DNA from 2 places in the Candidatus Amarolinea aalborgensis genome. Region 2 is predicted to be linked to the other one. Evidence: a T-box and tRNA genes for the amino acid it is inferred to sense, from the RefSeq annotation. Region 2 holds a T-box; the other holds one or more tRNA genes.
What was found. A T-box is a leader RNA that pairs with one kind of tRNA and senses whether it is charged. The one in region 2 lies ahead of thrS (threonine--tRNA ligase), so its partner is inferred to be a tRNA-Thr.
Positions count from the first base shown of each region.

Region 1 (3,411 bases), on a different contig from region 2:
GGCCCCCGCAGCTTGCAGACCATCCGCCAACAGCCGTACGTAGGGGTTGAGTTGGACATTCGACACGAGAAGGATGCGGTCGTTCATGCGGTGCGCCAACGTCTCCACAGGCCCAGGGCTTCTGCGATTCCCTGCTGCAACAGGGCGCGTAATTCGGCATCAGTCGCCAGGATCAAACCGGCGTAGAGACCTACCCCGACGGCGCCGCTGAAAAGCAGCGAAATGATCGTCGCTTCGCCGAAGATGAGCGTGCGCAGGCCAAACGCGACAGCCGCGCTGACGATGGCAAAAGCCAGCATGGGCAGCAGCAAGCGGCCATACATACGCAGGGAGGCGCCAATCACCTTGTTGCACAGCCAGGCTGAGATGAACCAATCTACCACGGCCACGATGGCCGACAACGCGCTGACCCCGACCGCGCCCCCATAGTAAACTGCGGGGTAAAGGAAAATAAGCATGGTCGCCAGGCGCCAGATGGCGATGTAGGTCAGCCACTGCGGCTTGCCGCCCCCCTTGAAGACATTGCCCATGTTGGCGGCCACCGAGCGGCAGAGGCCGTAGACCGCCAGCAGCTGGATTGGGAGCACGGCATCGCCCCACTTGACCGGGTCAAGCACATGAATGAAATCCGCGGCAAAGAACATGGTCAAGATCGCGACCGGCACCGACAGCAGCGAAACGTAGCGCACGGTGCGGAAAAAGGTCAACCGGAAGTAGGGCAAATCGTCCTGCATGCGCGCGAAGGCCGGGAACATGACCTGGTTGACCAGCGCGGTGATCTGGGTGGCGGGGAGGTTCGAGAGCAGATAGGCGGTGCCGTAGACGCCGAGCGCGGCCATGCCGGCCACGCGGCCGACAAAGGCATCATCCACGTTGGTAATGGCAAAGATGAGAATCTGGCTGACCACCAGGTGCATGCCGTAGTTGAACATCTCGCGGGCAATGCGCGTGTTGAAGCGAAACGCCGGGCGATAGGGTACGACCAGCCAGACCAGGATGACGCCCAAGACTGCTTCCAGGATTTTGCCCCACACCAACGCCCATACGCCGTAGCCCAGCGCGCCCAGAATAATCGCCAGCGCGCCGTAACCCACGGTAGGAATGACATCGGGTATGACTTTGCGCTTGAAATCAAGCTCTTTGGCCAGAAGCACAAAATGGACGGTGCCGGGAGAACGAATGAGCAACGTAAATGCCAGCACCTGCACCACCGGCGTGATGCGCGGGTCTTTGAAGAAGACGGCGATGAAGGGCGCGCCGAAGTAGGCAATGGCCGCGTAGATGACCGAGGTCAGGTTGGTGATCCAGAACGTGACGTCAGAGGCTTCGGCAATGTCCTGCTTGCGGTAGATCAGCGCGGAGCTGAAGCCAAACTCGCGCAGGAGCTGCAGCGATTCCAGGGCCAGGAACGCGGTCTGGGCAATGCCGAAGTCCGCCGGGATGAGCAGCTTGAGCAGGATGATTTTGGACAAAAAAGAAAGGACGCGGGAGGCCATCGTCGAGATGAACACCCAAAAAATGCCCGATGCGATTTTGCGATCAAATGACATGCAGAAAATCCTCAAACTCAGAACTGCGCACAAAAAAGAGCAGGGCCGTGTGGACCCTGCTCCGTTTCGAGAGCCATCCGTCGGAATCGAACCGACAACCTAGCGCTTACGAAGCGCTTGCTCTGCCGATTGAGCTAGGATGGCATCGGCCTGCTGTTGATCCGCACACACCGGCAGACCCTGATCAGGCCAGGCATCGTGCGGCGGATAAACGTCTCAACGGACAAACCGATTATACCAAAGGTCAGCACGCTTGCCAAATGACTTGCGGGTGCGCTGCGAATGCGGGCCGGCGAGACGTCTGGTCAGCGCGCAGAGCGGCCCGCCGGCGGCTCCAACCAGCGCGCCGCCTGTTCTGGCAGGATCGAAAGGGGGCCTTTGGCTACGGTGCAGGTGGGCAGGGATTCGAGAAACTGCTGCCCATACTGCTTGCTCAACACGCGGCGATCGAGAATGACGCAAACGCCGCGGTCGCTTTGGCTGCGGATCAGGCGACCAAAGCCCTGGCTGAAGCGCAGAATAGCATCGGGCACCGCGTAGTTGAGAAACGGCTCTTCGATGGCCTCGCTGCGCGCGGCGAAGATGGGATCGTTGGGAACGGCAAATGGCAAGCGCGTGATGACCAGGCAGCTCAAGGCTTCCCCCATGATGTCCACGCCCTCCCAGAAGCTGCGCGTGCCCAGAAGCACGGCGCGTTCGGTGTTTTTGAAATTCTCCATCAACTGCCGCCGTGACGTACCGCCGCCCTGTTCGAACACCACGATGTCGCTCAACGCCAGCAGAGGCGCTACGGCATCACGCGTGCGCTTGAGCTGGCTATAGGCGGTGAACAACACGAGCATACGCCCTTTGGTGGCGCGGCCAATCTCGACAATCGCCCGCTCGACGGCGGCCTGGTAGCCAGGCGCATTGGGATCGGGGATGTCGGTGGGGAGACAGAGAAGGGTGGACGCCTGGTAGTCGAACGGTGAGCCGACAGCCAGGGTGTGCACATCCCAGGCGTGCAGGCGTTCCACCAGGTAGTCAAAGGAACCGGCCGTGCGCAGCGTGGCTGAGGTCATGATGACCGATGCCTTGTCGCGCAACAAGTACTGCTCGACCAGCCCGCCCACCTGCAGCGGCGCCGCGCGTAAGGAGAGGCGAAAAAGCGGATCTGCATCGGCGCGCTCGCTTTCGGCGGCCAGTTCCAACCAGTAGATGCCATTTTGATCTGGCTGTGCAATCAACGCGGAGACCTGTTCGTCTATCTCGCGCAGATGATGGGCGGCGCTGGTAAGTTCAGCCGCCAGCGTGTCGAAGTCGGCCGGGCTTTCTTGCGCCAGGATGACCAGCGCCTGTCGTAGATGTTCGATCTGCTCGCGCAGTTGGCGCCAGGGGAGCGCCAGGTCATCCCATTGAATCTCGACGCGATCCCACAGCGGTTGCGCGCGGGCGCTCGAAGTCAAGCGAACGCGCTGGTCGTAGGCGGTGTTACCCTGCGACTGTTCCGCCACAAAAGCCAGCAGTGTGCGTAGGAAATCGGGCAGGCGTTGACGGCAGATGGCGACTGCCTCCTGGCCGCGCTGCAGCCACAGCCACAGCTGGCTGAGATTGCCGAAGGCTACGCCACTGACCTGGTCGCGCACAGCGATGAGCAAACCGCCCCCACGTCCGCCGCCGGCCGGATACAGTTCATTCAACAGGGTGAGAAACGACACGGCTGTCACCTGGAAACCCATCTGCTGGGTGATGGCAGCCTCAAGGTGGTGCGCCTCGTCTATGATCAGGTGGGAATAAGCAGGCAGCAGGCGATTTTCGACCGCCATGTCGGCCAGGAGCAGCGCATGGTTGACCACGATCAGATGCGCGCTTTCGGCCTGGT
Region 1 is NZ_UETR01000013.1:8,276-11,686, reverse strand. Features, by position in the region: gene ACPQ6D_RS15710 (glycosyltransferase) at 1-87, opposite strand, end outside; gene ACPQ6D_RS15705 (lipopolysaccharide biosynthesis protein) at 84-1,550, opposite strand; tRNA gene ACPQ6D_RS15700 (tRNA-Thr) at 1,622-1,694, opposite strand; gene ACPQ6D_RS15695 (helicase C-terminal domain-containing protein) at 1,856-3,411, opposite strand, start outside.
Region 1: it encodes a tRNA-Thr, which carries the amino acid that the T-box ahead of thrS (threonine--tRNA ligase) is inferred to sense. The anticodon was not compared.

Region 2 (3,411 bases):
TGCGCATGGCGTTGCGCACCATCTCCTCCGTCTTGAGCCACAGGCGCTCGTTGTCAATGTACTTCTTGCCCAACCCCTTGGCATGGTGCGTGCTCAGGCGCATGACATACTTTTCAATCCCAAACAGATCGAAGTACTGCCGGTACATCGCGATGACGCCCATGAATTCCTGCTCGAACTGCGCCTCTGGCACGTAGATGTGCGCGTCGTTCATCTGCATCGAGCGCACGCGCATCAGCCCAAACAGCTCGCCGCTTTTTTCGTAACGATAGCAGGTGCCGTACTCAGCCAGGCGCAGGGGCAGGTCGCGATAGCTGCGCGGTTTGGCGGCAAAGATTTTGTGGTGCATGGGGCAGTTCATCGGCTTGACGTAGTAGCGGACGCCTTCCAACTCCATCGGTGGATACATGCTCTCCGCGTAGTACGGCAGGTGCCCGCTGCGCAGGAAAAGCGACTCCTTCGTCAGGTGCGGCGTGCGCACGCGCTCATAGCCGGCCTTCATCTCCATCTCTTTCGCCAGCCGCTCCAGTTCTTCGATCAACACGCCGCCGCGCGGCAGCCACAGGGGCAGCCCCGGTCCCACCTCGTCATCGAAGGTGAAGATTTCCAACTCCTTGCCCAACTTGCGGTGATCGCGCTTCTTGGCCTCTTCGAGCATCTGCAGATACTGGTTCAACTCGTTCTTGTTGCGCCAGGCCGTGCCGTAGATGCGCTGCAGCATGGCGTTGTTTTCATCCCCGCGCCAGTACGCGCCGGCCACGCTCATCAGCTTGAACGCATCGGCCGGAATTTGCCCCGTATGCTCGACATGCGGCCCGCGACACAGGTCTTCGAACACGTCGTGCTTGTAGGTGCTAATCACCGGCGCTTCGTCCGTCTCGTTGCCGTACTCATCTACGCCGCCTTGCGCCAGGCCCGCGATCAACTCTAGCTTGTAGGGCTGTTCGTTGAAGAGCGCGCGCGCCTCGTCTGCGCTGACCTCGCGCCGCAGGAAGGGGTGACGCCCGCCGATGATCTGGCGCATGCGCTTTTCGATCACCTCCAGGTCTTCGGGCGTCAAGCCACGCGGCAGCTCGAAGTCATAGTAGAAGCCGTCTTCGATAGGCGGGCCGATGGCAATGCGCGCCTGTCCGGGGAACATCTCCATCACCGCCTGCGCCATGACGTGCGCAGCCGAATGACGCACCTTGTATAGATCATCCTTTTCGAGTTGACTTGACTTCGCCATGATTTCTCCTCCTTACGATCCTGATTTTTCGATAACAAAAAGCCTCTCGTCGTTGGGACGAGAGGCTCGCGGTTCCACCCAGGTTGAGATGCCGCGCCATCCGCGCAGGCATTTCCACTCTTTGGCCGCTAACGGCGCCAACCGGAATCTCTTACTGCTGGCAAGGCCAGGTTCAGACATTCGCTCCCAGGTGGTTTTCAACGCGTCGTTCACGACAGGGGCTTGCAGCCTATGGCCCCTATTCTCTGGCGTGACAACACGCGCCTACTCGTCCTGGTCATCGCTTTCTGTTTTTCACGTGCAGCGATTCTAGCACACCCCGTGCGCCGCGTCAATTCACCGCGGCGAACAAACAGCCTACAAAACAAAAACGCCGTGGCGACAACGCCATGGCGTTTGGTGGGCGATAGAGGGCTCGAACCTCTGACCTCGTCGATGTCAACGACGCGCTCTAGCCAACTGAGCTAACCGCCCTAACTTCCTCTATTATAACCAACTGCCGCGACTTGGCAAATCCGCAGACTTCTGAAGTTTGGCAGAGTTCGGAAGTCTATCTCTTACGCGGGCACAGGAAAGCGGCTGGCGAACTCGATCACGTCGCGGTGTACGCGTGCGATGACGGCCTGGTCTTCGACGTGGTGAACGATTTCACCAATCCAACGCCCGACCTGGCGCATGTCCTCTGGACTGAAGCCGCGTGTCGTGGCGGCCGGCGTGCCCAGGCGAATGCCGCTGGCTGTTAGGGGCGGCTTGGGATCAAAGGGAATCATGTTCTTGTTGGTGTGAATTCCCGCCGCATCCAGCGCCTTTTCGGCCGCTTTGCCGGTGACGCCAGCCGGCGTCAGATCCACCAGCATCAGGTGATTGTCGGTGCCGCCGCTGACCAGGCGCAGGCCCTGGCGCGCCAGTTCTGCCGCCAGCGCCTGGGCATTGTCCAGGACGCGCTGCTGATAGGCCACGAAATCGGGCTGGGCGGCTTCGTGGAAGGCCACCGCTTTGGCTGCGATGATGTGCATCAACGGCCCGCCTTGGATCCCCGGAAACACCGCTTTGTCAATGGCTTTGGCCCATTCTTCTTTGCACAAAATCAGGCCGGCGCGCGGGCCGCGCAGCGTCTTGTGGGTAGTGCTGGTCACAACGTCGCAGTAGGGCACCGGATCGGGATGTAGATCGGCGGCAATCAGCCCGGCGACGTGCGCCATGTCCATCATGACGTGGGCGCCCACACTATCGGCGATGGCGCGCAGCCGCGGGAAATCAAAATGGCGCGGGTAGGCGCTGGCGCCGACAACGATGAGTTTGGGGTGGTGCTCTTGCGCCAGCGCCTCCAGCTCGTCATAGTCCAGGCGCTCCGTCTCTTGGTTGACCCCGTAGTGCTTGAAATTGTACAGCTTGCCCGACTGATTGAGATGGAATCCATGGGTCAGGTGTCCGCCATGATCCAGTTTCAATCCCAGAACCGTGTCGCCCGGCTCAAGGAACGCCATGTACACGGCGGCATTGGCCTGCGCGCCAGAGTGAGGCTGTACATTGGCATGTTCGGCGCCAAAGAGCTGCTGCGCGCGATCAATAGCGAGTTGTTCCACCACATCCACAAATTCACAACCGCCGTAATAACGACGACCGGGATAACCCTCGGCGTATTTATTGGTCAAAACCGAGCCCATGGCCGCAAGCACAGCCGGACTGACGTAGTTTTCAGAAGCAATCAGTTCAATGCCGGTCGTTTGCCGCGCGCGTTCCTTTTCAATCGCGGCATAAATGACAGGATCGGTCGCGGCCAGGGCCTGGCGCGGGTCTGGAAGCTCAACCCAGGGCGCAAAGGATGGGAGCGCAGAAAAATCAGACATACGAGGCAAACCTCCTGCAAGATGAAACACAAAATGACACATCGTGCCATGTGGTCAGCATACCACTGCCTTATTTTTTTGTCAAAGGCCATGCGCAAGCCCTATCAGTGTCCGCGGCGCACCTGCGGCTGCGTTGCCAGGTTTGGACGATCGGACGCGGGTAGTAAAATGCTTGACATCTGGGGGTGTCTGTGGTATCTTTGCGCAGCAATCGAATGTAATCTTCCTAACCAACCTGACCAAGCTGCCATGCACAATGTGATTGGACATGATTGGGCCGTACACTGGTTGCGCCAGACATTGGTCAGCAACCAGGTGCGACATGCCTACTGC
Region 2 is NZ_UETR01000044.1:16,281-19,691, reverse strand. Features, by position in the region: gene thrS (threonine--tRNA ligase) at 1-1,228, opposite strand, end outside; T-box leader at 1,279-1,518, opposite strand; tRNA gene ACPQ6D_RS21790 (tRNA-Val) at 1,626-1,702, opposite strand; gene ACPQ6D_RS21785 (serine hydroxymethyltransferase) at 1,786-3,078, opposite strand; gene ACPQ6D_RS21780 (DNA polymerase III subunit) at 3,328-3,411, shown strand, end outside.